Regions from separate parts of the Streptomyces sp. NPDC000594 genome, predicted to be linked through region 2. Evidence: riboswitches for the same ligand, from Rfam matches in the RefSeq annotation. Region 2 holds a riboswitch; each other region holds the start of a gene.
What was found. A riboswitch is a leader RNA that binds a small molecule or an ion and turns the genes downstream of it on or off. The one in region 2 is predicted to bind cyclic di-AMP.

Region 1 (3,476 bases), on a different contig from region 2:
CGCCCGCCCCGATGTCCGGCGCCATCTGTGGGAGACCCTGGACACCCTGCTCCGCAGCGCCCCCGTCGACTATGTGAAGTGGGACTTCAACCGCTGCTTCACCGACCCGGGCTGGCCCGGCGACCCCTATCCGCAGCGGCTCTGGGTGGAACATGTCGAGGCCCTGTACGAGCTGCTCGACCGGTTGCGCGCCGCCCATCCGGCGGTCGCCTTCGAGTCCTGCTCGGGCGGGGGCGGCCGGATCGACCTCGGGATCCTCTCCCGTACCGATCAGGTGTGGACCTCCGACAACACCGATCCGCTGGACCGGCTGGCGATCCAGCACGGCTTCGGCCAGATCCACCCCGCGCGGGTGATGGCCGCCTGGGTCACCGACAGCCCCAACACCCAGCTCAACGGGCGGCGCAGTTCCCTCCGCTTCCGCTTTGTCAGTGCCATGGCCGGGGTGCTCGGCATCGGTGGCCGGCTCACCGACTGGAGCGAGGAGGAGCTGGCCGAGGCGCGCGGCTGGGTCGAGCTGTACAAGGAGATCCGTCCCCTGGTGCAGCACGGCGAGCTGTACCGGCTGCGCCCGCCGGGCGGCGGGCTGAGCGCCGTGCAGTACACCCGGGGCGACGAGACCGTGGTGCTCGCCTGGCTCCAGGCGCAGCACTACGGCGAACGCCCGCCGAGGCTGCGGCTGCGGGCCCTGGACCCGGCGGCCGGATATGTCCGGGAGGACACCGGGGCCGAACATCGGGGGGCGGTCCTGCTCCACCAGGGCATCCACACCGGGCTGACCGGCGATCTGGATGCGACGGTCATCCGTCTGCGCCGTCAGTAGGTCATAAAAAGCCACCTATGACCGAATTGGGCACCAAGAGGGATTGCGCAGCATCTGTCCCTCTATGGCGGACTGTTGGTGAGCAGGATCATAGTGGTGACCGTCCGTGCCCTGTGGCGGCCAGTCAACTCGGGACCGCGCCCTGGAGTTGTCCGAGACCGCTCCACAGAGGGTGACGGGCAGGACGGCCGGTTGGTTTCGGTGGATCATCGTCCTGAAGCGGAGTGGCTTGTTCCGGTCCGCTCGGCTCGTCTACGGTCACGGCCGTCCGGACGGATCGCCGAATCCTGCCACCGACCGGATCCCATCGGACAGCACCGTGTGGCAGGAGCGGGGGACCCAGGTAGTACGCCGGACGCATGGACGCGGACGGCTCGGGGTGAAGCCGCGCAACAGCGCGGCCGGGCAGCTCCAGCCCGAACCCGACAGCTCACCTCGCAGGCGCCGGAGAGGAAAAGCGCCATGCCCCAGAAGGGGAAGCACCGCCGTCCCAAGAGCCATGCCCTCACCCGGGGATTCGTCGCCGCGGGTACCGGAGGGGCGGCTCTCGCCCTGCCGCTGATCGGTGCCACCGGCGCCCACGCGGCCCCCGCCGCGCCCTCGGCCGTCACCGCCCAGGCCGTGCCCGCCGCCACCCCCGCCACCCAGGCGGCTGCCCCCGCCGCCGCCGAGGAGCGGGCCACCTACCGGGTCGTCGCCGGGGACCATCTGTCGAAGATCGCCGCGGACCGGGAGATCCGGGGCGGCTGGGAGCGGCTCTACGCCGACAACCGCGAGGCCGTCGGCGGCGACCCGTCGCTGATCCACCCCGGTCTCGAACTGACCCTGACCTCCGGCGACAGCCGTGCGCAGGGCGGGACCGACCGGAAGAGCACCCCGGCCGCCGCCCCGGCCCCGGCTTCCGGCGGCAACGGCCCCGCCGCCACCTCCGTGCGCGAGGCCGCCCCGGCCGCGCCCGAGGCGCCCGCCGCCCCCGTCGCGCCCGAGGCCCCCGCTGCCCGCGTCGCGACCGAGACCCCCGCCGCCGAGCCCGCGCCGGCCACCGGCGCCTGGACCACCCCGCTGGCCTCCGGCGGAGTCACCACCGCCTACCGCGCCACCGGCTCCATGTGGTCCAGCGGCTACCACACCGGTGTCGACTTCTCCGCGCCCAGCGGCACCCCTGTCCGCTCCGTCGGCCCCGGCACCGTCGTCTCCGCCGGGGTGAACGGCGCCTACGGCAATGAGGTCGTCGTCCAGCACGCCGACGGCCACTACTCGCAGTACGCCCATCTCTCCGCCCTCTCCGTCAGCGCCGGGGAGACCGTCACCGGCGGACAGCAGATCGGCCTCGTGGGCTCCACCGGCAACTCCAGCGGACCCCACCTCCACCTGGAGATCCGCACCGGCACCGGCTACGGCTCGGACGTCGACCCGGTCGCCTATCTGCGCGGGCACGGCGTCGCCCTCTGATCCACCCCCCTCCGGGACCCGGTGCACCCCCCCCGCACCGGGCCCCGGGACCGCTTCCCCGTACCGCCGCCCGGTGCGGGGAAGCGTCGTTCCCGCCCTATTCCCCCCGCGCGGAAAATCGGGCGGTGGTAAAGATCACGCCGCGTCAACCCCTCCTTACGGTCGCGTAGGTCACATCCGTGAGGTCAGGATGGTGCCTCGTGGCAGACGATTCGAGAACAGGAACCATGGGCGGAATCGGGTCGTACGCGGCGATCGGTGACAGCTTCACCGAGGGCGTCGGCGACCCCGGCCCGAACGACACCTTCATCGGCTGGGCGGACCGCTTCGCGGCACTCCTCGCCGACCGCGTACCGGAGCACGACTTCCGGTACGCCAACCTCGCGGTACGCGGACGGCTCCTCGACCAGATCGTGGCGGAGCAGGTGCCCCGGGCCAAGGCCCTCGCACCCGACCTGGTCTCCTTCTGCGCCGGCGGCAATGACATCATCCGCCCCGGCAGCGACCCCGACGATGTCGCCGAACGCTTCGAGCGGGCCGTCGCCGAACTGAACGACGCCGTGGGCACCGTGCTGGTGACCACCGGCTTCGACACCCGGGGGGTGCCGGTCCTGCGCCATCTGCGCGGCAAGGTCGCCACCTACACCGCGCATGTCCGGGCCATCGCCGACCGCTACGACTGCCCCGTGCTCGACCTCTGGTCGCTCCGGTCGGTCCAGGACCGGCGGGCCTGGGACACCGACCGGCTCCATCTCTCCCCCGAGGGCCACACCCGGGTCGCGCTGCGCGCCGCCCAGGTACTCGGGCTGCCGGTCCCCGCCGAGCCCGACCGGCCCTGGCCGCCGCTGCCGCCGCAGACCACCCTGGAGGTCCGCCGCGACGACATCCACTGGGCGCGCGAGCATCTGGCGCCCTGGATCGGACGGCGGCTGCGCGGGGTCAGCTCGGGTGACACCGTCGAGGCGAAGCGCCCGGACCTCCTTCCGCTCTGACCGTCCGCTCCGCCCGCACCACCAGCGGCAGCGACCGGCCGGGCAGCGGCTTCTCCGGGATCCCCGGGGCCCATGCCCCGGGGGCCGGGATCCGCTCCAGCACACCCCCGGCGAACACGTCGTACAGCGGCAGCGACTCCAGATGGACATAGCCGATATGGCAGTCGCAGACCGCGCGCGGACAGCCCCGGGGGCCCAGCGCCCGCCGG
Region 2 (3,476 bases):
CCGGGCCACCCTGCTGACCGGTGTCGTGGCGACCGTCGGGATGGTCGCGCTCCACTCCACCAATGGCACGGCGGACGAGCCGACCACGTACACCGAATTCGTCACCGTGATCACGGTCTCCGGCCTCGCCCTGCTGATCAACCGGGTGATCCAGCGCGGCAGCGAACAGCTGGCCTCCGCGCGGGTGATCGCCGAGACGGCGCAGCGCGCGGTGCTGCCCACCCCCGCCGAACGGATCGGTGGGCTGCGGATCGCCGCGCGGTACGAGGCGGCGCTCGCCGACGCCTTCGTCGGCGGTGATCTCTTCGCCGTCCAGGACACCCCGTACGGGGTCCGGCTGGTGGTCGGCGACGTCCGGGGCAAGGGGCTCGGGGCGGTGGAGGCGGTCGCGGTCGCGATCGGGGCGTTCCGGGAGGCGGCCGAGCAGGAGGGCACCCTGGAGGGGGTGACCGGGCGGCTGGAGCGGGCGCTGATCCGGGAGGCGCAGCGGCGGGAGACGCTGGACGCCGTCGAGGCGTTCACCACCGCGGTCCTCGCCGAGATCCCCCGGGGCGCGGGGATCGTCCGGCTGGTCAACCGGGGTCATCCGGAGCCGCTGATGCTCCATGGCGACGGGGCGCTGGATGTGCTCGAACCGAGCGAGGCGGCGCTGCCGCTGGGCATGGTCGAGCTGGGCTCCTGGCCGGACCGGGCCGAGGAGTATCCGCTGCCGGCGGGGGCGACCCTCTTTCTCTTCACCGACGGGCTCTCCGAGGCCCGGGACGGGACGGGGCGTTTCTACGATCCGGCCGCGCGGCTGGCGGGGCGGGTCTTCCCGGGTCCGGGGGAGCTGCTGGACGAACTCCTGGACGATGTGCGGCGGCATACGGGGGGCGGTGCCACGGACGACATGGCGCTGCTCGCGGTCGCCCGGCCGCCGGAGGAGCAGCGGACCGGGCGGCGGTTCGGGGCCACCCGCAGGACGACCGACGACGGTCCGCCCGGCCCCGGCGAGGTGAAGGCGACATAAGGAGACGCACGCTCCGTAGCCGATGGACACCTCTCCGATAACAATTGATAAACCGTCAGATATGTGATCCGTCCCGACGGTCGTTCAAGTCGCCCGATTCCGCCCTCATATGTCGGGGTAAGTGGATGGCAAAGAGATTAAAGATCGACCGGAACAACTTGGAATACGGTCCGCGTGTCTATTAACGTTCGATAACGCAGCGCGGTCGTCCCAGCCGTCGTCAGGACGGCGCCGTGCGCACGCGCCGAATCCCGCAAGGGAACCGGGGAACCACCTTTTGGGGTGAATCGGACTTCTTCCACCATGCTGTCCGCGGTGGAGGGTGCCCGTAGGAGACCTTCCTGCTCCGAACCCGTCAGCTAACCCGGTAGGCGAGAAGGAAGGAAAGGAGCACGCCTCGGTGGCGTCCAACAGCCCTGCCCCGGAAACGCCTTTCAGGCCCGGCGTCTTCAGCGACGAGGGGGCGGCTCCGTCCCCCGGTGTCTGGAACCCCACTGAGGAAACGGTTCACCCGGTCCGCGGTCGTCACCGCCATCGTGTGATGAAGCAGCGCGGCGGTTTCGCCCGCAGCTCCACGGTGCTCGGTGTCGGCGTGATCGCCGCGGTCGGCGCGGGTGGCATCGCCACCGCGCAGAACAAGCCCGCCGTCTCCATATCCCTTCCCGATGTGGGCTCGCTCATGCCGGGCTCCGACGATTCCTCCGAGGTCGTCGACGAGAACGCCTCCTACGCCGCGATGGGCCTCGCGGCCCAGCAGGCCGACAGCCAGACGGCCGCCGAGGCGCTGCGCTCCCGGATCCTGGCGCAGGCCGACGACCAGCAGTCGAGCGCCGACGACGCCGCCCGCGCCGCCGCCGAGCGGGACGCCGCGGTGAAGGCCGCCGCCGACGCCAAGAAGGCCGAGCAGGCTGCCGAGCGCAAGGCCGAGGAGAAGAAGAAGGCCGAGGCCAAGGCCAAGGCCGAGCAGAAGAAGAAGGCCGAGCGGGAGAGGAAGGCCAAGGAGGAGGCCGAGCGCCGGGCCAAGCTCGCCAAGGCCTTCGCGCTGCCCACCTCCTCGTACACGATCACCGCCACCTACGGTCAGTCCGGCTCCATGTGGTCCTCGGGCCAGCACACCGGCCTGGACTTCGCGGCCCAGCGGGGTACCCCGGTCAAGGCCGTCGGCACCGGCACGGTCACGGCGGCCGGCTGGGCGGGCCCGTACGGCTACCGCATCCTGCTCAAGCTGCCCGACGGCACCGAGATCCTCTACGCACACCTCCACTCCATGTCGGTGAGCGCCGGCCAGCAGGTGAGCGCGGGCCAGACGATCGGCATCGTCGGCGCGACCGGCAATGTCAGCGGGGACCACCTCCACCTGGAGGTCAAGACCGGGGGCGGCGCGGCCGTCGACCCGATGGCCTGGCTGCGCGCCCAGGGCCTCAACCCCTGATCTCCGCGGGGGTCCCGGTATCCACCGGGACCCCCGCTCCCCTTCTTTTCCGCGCTCTTCCCGCGCTGATCCCCCGTGGCCCGATGCCCGGACGCCCGCCCGTACCCGCGTCGTCGGTCTGCCGCGCCCTGATCCCCGGCGGCCCTGGTGCACACCCCCCGATGCCAGGGCCGCCGGTCCCTTTTCCGGCTCCCGGCTCCCGGCTTCCGGCCGTGGGCGAGTCAGACGCGGTACGGGTTGTAGGTCTCGTAGTCCCGGTGCGGCGGCGGGACCAGTACCCGGCCCGTCGCCCGCGCGGCATAGGTCAGGGCGGGTGCCGCCACCGCCTTCCGCTGCCACATGTGGTGCAGCAGCTCCTGCTCACGGGCGGTGAAGTCCGGCCCCGCCGTGCCCCGCTCCGCCCGGTGCCGCAGAAAGGCCAGCGAGGTCGCGAACCGCTGGTACTCGGAGACCGCGTGGGCCGCCGCCGGGCCGTGCGCGTGCCGGGCCACGCCCTGCGCCATCGTGCGCGCCTTCATCGAGGACAGCGCCTGCGGCTCCGCCGGGGCCAGCCATCCGGCGATGGCGTACTTCGGCAGCTCGGCGGCTATCGTGCGCAGCTCGTTCTGCCGGGACCGGATCGCCAGCCAGGTCAGCAGGGCGAAGGAGGGCACCATGAACATCCCGTACACCGCGTAGAAGCCGAGCGGTCCGAAGTACGAGGCGGAGCCGTTCCACAGGGCGTGGGTCCCCATCGCGAGCAGCACCCCGACGAGCGGCGGCAGGATCCGGCGGGCCCTGCGGTGGCGCGGGGCGGTGGCGGCCAGGCCGAAGCCGATCCCGGCGAGGACGGTGAAGAGCGGATGGGCGAACGGGGACATCACCACCCGTACGAAGAAGGTCGCCGCGGTCAGCGCCGGCAGGCCGGAGTAGCCCAGGGCCTGGTCCTCGCCGAAGGCGTTGCCCAGATAGAGGATGTTCTCGGTGAAGGCGAAGCCGGTGGCGGTGAGCCCGGCGACGACCACGCCGTCGACCACCCCGGTGAACTCCTTGCGG
Region 3 (3,476 bases), on a different contig from region 2:
TGGAGTCCGCGTGGGATCCGCCGTTCAGGATGTTCATCATCGGAACGGGCAGCAGGTGCGCGTTCGGGCCGCCCAGGTAGCGGAAGAGCGGCAGGTCGCTGGCCTCGGAGGCGGCGTGGGCCACGGCGAGCGAGACGCCGAGGATGGCGTTGGCGCCGAGGGAGGACTTGTCCGGGGTGGCGTCCAGGTCGAACATGGCCTGGTCGATCAGGCGCTGCTCGGTGGCGTCATAGCCGACCAGCTCGGGGCCGATCTGCTCGATGACGGCGAGGACGGCCTTCTCGACGCCCTTGCCCTGGTAACGGTTCTGGTCGCCGTCACGGAGCTCAAGGGCCTCGAAGGCACCGGTGGAGGCACCGGAGGGCACGGCGGCACGGCCAGTGCTGCCGTCGTCGAGGCCGACCTCGACCTCGACCGTGGGGTTGCCTCGGGAGTCCAGGATTTCCCGGGCTACGACGACGTCGATGGACGGCACGAGCATCTCCTTCTGGGATGTGACGCATGGAGTGCAGGGCCGCGTTCGGCCTTGCGACAAGAGCCTAACCGGCGAGCGGGTGCGGTCCGGGCGGATGCCCGCCCGCTGGGACGAAAAAGGGTAAGAAGTACATCAGAGCGGTGCAGGGCGCTCGAAATCTACTGCCGGGTAGCGGCGCGGCCCGCGACGGCGCGCCGTACGGAGGCCCCGGACCCGGAGAGCCGGGAGGCCCGATCCCGACGACTCAGGAGTCCCGGACCCGGACAGCCGGGAGCCCCGGTCCGGTGCGAACGGGGGGAAACGCACCGGACCGGGGCGGTCCGTCACCCGGGCGAACCGGGGGGCTCCGGTCAGCGCAGGTGCAGCTGCTGACCGACGTAGATCACATCGGCGTTGTCGACGATGTCCTCGTTCAGCTGGAAGAGCTTCTGCCAGCCACCCTTGACCTTGTGGTCGTCGGCGATGGAGCTGAGCGTGTCGCCCGCCTTCACCTTGTACTCGCCGTCGCCCTTCAGGAAGCCCTTGGCCGGGGCCTGGGACTGCGGGGCGGACTGCTGCGGCTGGGCGGCCGGGGCGGAGCGCTCGACCGAGCGGGTCACCGGGGCCTCGGCGCGCTGCTGGGCCGGGGCGGACTGCTGCGGCGCCTGCTGCTGCGGGGCCTGGGTCTGGGGGGCCGCCGGCTTGGCCGGGGCGGCCGGGGCCGAGCCACCGCCGTACGGGGTGTTGGACAGGCCGACACCACAGCTCGGCCAGGCACCCTTGCCCTGGCCCTTGAGGACCTTCTCGGCGATGGCGATCTGCTGCGCCTTGGTCGCCTTGTCGGCGGTCTGGGCGTAGGCGGTGCCACCGAAGGCGGCCCAGGTGGAGGCCGAGAACTGGAGGCCGCCGTAGTAGCCGTTGCCGGTGTTGATGGACCAGTTGCCGCCGGACTCGCACTGGGCGACCTTGTCCCACTCGGAGGCGGTGGCGGCCGTGGCGGTGCTCGCGCCCATCAGCGGGGCGGCGACGGCGGCACCGGTGACACCGGCGAAGGTGACGACGCGGGTGGCGCGGTTGAACGCCGAGGGACGGCGGTGCTTGCCCTTGCCCGAAAGCAGCATGGAGATCTCCTCACCGACGCCTGCGAGGTGAGCTGTCGGGTTCGGGCCGCATGAGTTGCCCGGTCGCGCGGTGTGGCGCACGACTTCACCCCTAGCCGGTGGGCCGCTTCGGCGACCGGTTCACGAACCGGTCGTCAGCGGCCTGGGCCGGCACTTACCTTGGGTCCCCCGCTCCTGCCTTCGGCGCTTCGCGCGACGACTTTTCCCCCCGACCGACGGCAGGATTCGGCGTTTCGGTCAGTGGTGCCCGCGGTGGCGAGCGGTTCAGACCGTAGACACAGCCCGGTCTGTTGTTCAAAGAAGAACATCGGGGAAAAATCGCCCATCTCGCAACTCCGGATCCTTATATATCCGCAGGTGGGGCATGGGATGGGCGATTCCGGTGAGCGGGGTTCGCCCGATTTCGCAAAGAGACCCTTGTCTCATTTCAGCAAACTCGGACAAACCCCATCCAACTACTTCGGTGTCGCGCTCAGATCCAGGCTCTGACCAGGGTGGATCAGGTCGGGGTCCTCGCCGACCGTGTCCTTGTTCCGCTCATAGAGGGAGCTCCAGCCGCCGTCGAGCTTCCGCTCCTCGACGATGACCGAGAGGTTGTCGCCGGGGCGGACCGTGTACGAGGACGGCGAGGTGTCGGCGGTCCCGGTCGCGGTGGTGTCCCCGGCCGCCGGGACCTCGGTACGGTCGGCGCCGGACCGCGAGGGATGGGCGGTGTCGGTCGCACGGTCCTCGGCCGCCCCGGTGGCGCCGGGCGCCTCCTTCGTCTCCGCGCTCCCACCGGTGGCGGGCAGCTCCGCACGGCCGGCGGTGTCCGCGCTCTCGTCGGCGGCGGGCCCCCGGTGCTTGCCGGTGGCCTTCCCGGCGGCGTCCTTGCCCTCGGCGGTGGTGTCCGCGCCGTCCTCGGTACGCGCGGGGGCGGCCGCCTCCCGGTCGGCCTCGGCGCCGGTGCCACCGGAGCCGCCCGTCCCCGTCGCCTTCTCCGTCTTCTCCGCCGTCCCCGGTGCGGACCCCTCGGGCGCCTCGGTGGCGGTGCCCCCGGCCTTCCCGGTCCTGGGCGCCGGGTCGCCGGTGGACTCCTTCGCGGCGGACCCCTTCGTAGCGGAGTCCTCCGTGTCCTTGGTGCCCGGCTCCTTCGCGGCCGTCCCCTTGGCGCCCTGGTCCTCGGCGCCGCCGGTGCCGGCGGTCGTCAGACCGGCCATCTCCGCGCAGGAGGCCCACGCCTTGGCGCCCTCGGCCGCCAGGACCTTCTCGGCCACGGCTATCTGATGGGCGCGGCTGGCGAGATCCGGGCGGGACGCGTACTCCAGACCGCCGTACGCCTCCCAGCTGTTCTGCGAGATCTGGAGGCCGCCGTAGTAGCCGTTGCCGGTGTCGGCGCTCCAGGCGCCACCGCTCTCGCACTCGGCCACCCTGTCCCACGCGGTGGTCTCGGCGGCGGTCGCCGAACCCGCGCCGAGGAGCGGGAGCGCGATGGCCGAGCCGGCCACCCCTGCCGCGACGACGAGGGCCGGAGCCTGACGGGGTCGGCGATGTCGACCATTCCCGGAGAGCATGCGGTTGCCTTTCGCGAGACTGCTGAGACGGGGTGAACGTAGCCGCACTCCAACATCAGTCACAAGTCGGTGCAGCGGAGATCACGCGAACATCACGTTCCTGACGCAGCGTCATTTCCGTTGCCTCCGGGGGCGAAAGCGAACTCCACGGGCAGGGTTCGAAGCCCCCTCATGATCAAGCCACCGCGCCAGCGCATTTCGGACGGATCAACCGCGAGCCGCAGGTCGGGAAGGCGGGTGAAGAGAGCCGTCAGCGCGGTTCTGGCCTCCAGCCGGGCGAGCGGCGCGCCCAGGCAGTAGTGGATGCCATGGCCATAGCCGAGGTGTTGATTGTCACTGCGTGCCAGA

Region 1: it holds a riboswitch for cyclic di-AMP, as region 2 does, so the genes downstream of both, ABT354_RS10955 (LysM peptidoglycan-binding domain-containing M23 family metallopeptidase) here and ABT354_RS34385 (M23 family metallopeptidase) in region 2, are expected to answer to the same signal.
Region 3: it holds a riboswitch for cyclic di-AMP, as region 2 does, so the genes downstream of both, ABT354_RS15800 (transglycosylase family protein) here and ABT354_RS34385 (M23 family metallopeptidase) in region 2, are expected to answer to the same signal.

Annotation. Positions count from the first base shown of each region.
Region 1 covers NZ_JBEPCY010000005.1:393,481-396,956, forward strand. The annotation lists gene ABT354_RS10950 (alpha-galactosidase) at 1-823, shown strand, start outside; cyclic di-AMP (ydaO/yuaA leader) riboswitch at 1,092-1,282, shown strand; gene ABT354_RS10955 (LysM peptidoglycan-binding domain-containing M23 family metallopeptidase) at 1,286-2,275, shown strand; gene ABT354_RS10960 (SGNH/GDSL hydrolase family protein) at 2,503-3,267, shown strand; gene ABT354_RS10965 (STM4011 family radical SAM protein) at 3,215-3,476, opposite strand, start outside.
Region 2 covers NZ_JBEPCY010000044.1:8,991-12,466, reverse strand. The annotation lists gene ABT354_RS34390 (PP2C family protein-serine/threonine phosphatase) at 1-1,009, shown strand, start outside; cyclic di-AMP (ydaO/yuaA leader) riboswitch at 1,242-1,398, shown strand; gene ABT354_RS34385 (M23 family metallopeptidase) at 1,410-2,441, shown strand; gene ABT354_RS34380 (PrsW family intramembrane metalloprotease) at 2,663-3,476, opposite strand, start outside.
Region 3 covers NZ_JBEPCY010000009.1:96,097-99,572, forward strand. The annotation lists gene eno (phosphopyruvate hydratase) at 1-481, opposite strand, end outside; gene ABT354_RS15800 (transglycosylase family protein) at 826-1,575, opposite strand; cyclic di-AMP (ydaO/yuaA leader) riboswitch at 1,578-1,771, opposite strand; gene ABT354_RS15805 (transglycosylase family protein) at 2,031-3,128, opposite strand; gene ABT354_RS15810 (cytochrome P450 family protein) at 3,221-3,476, opposite strand, start outside.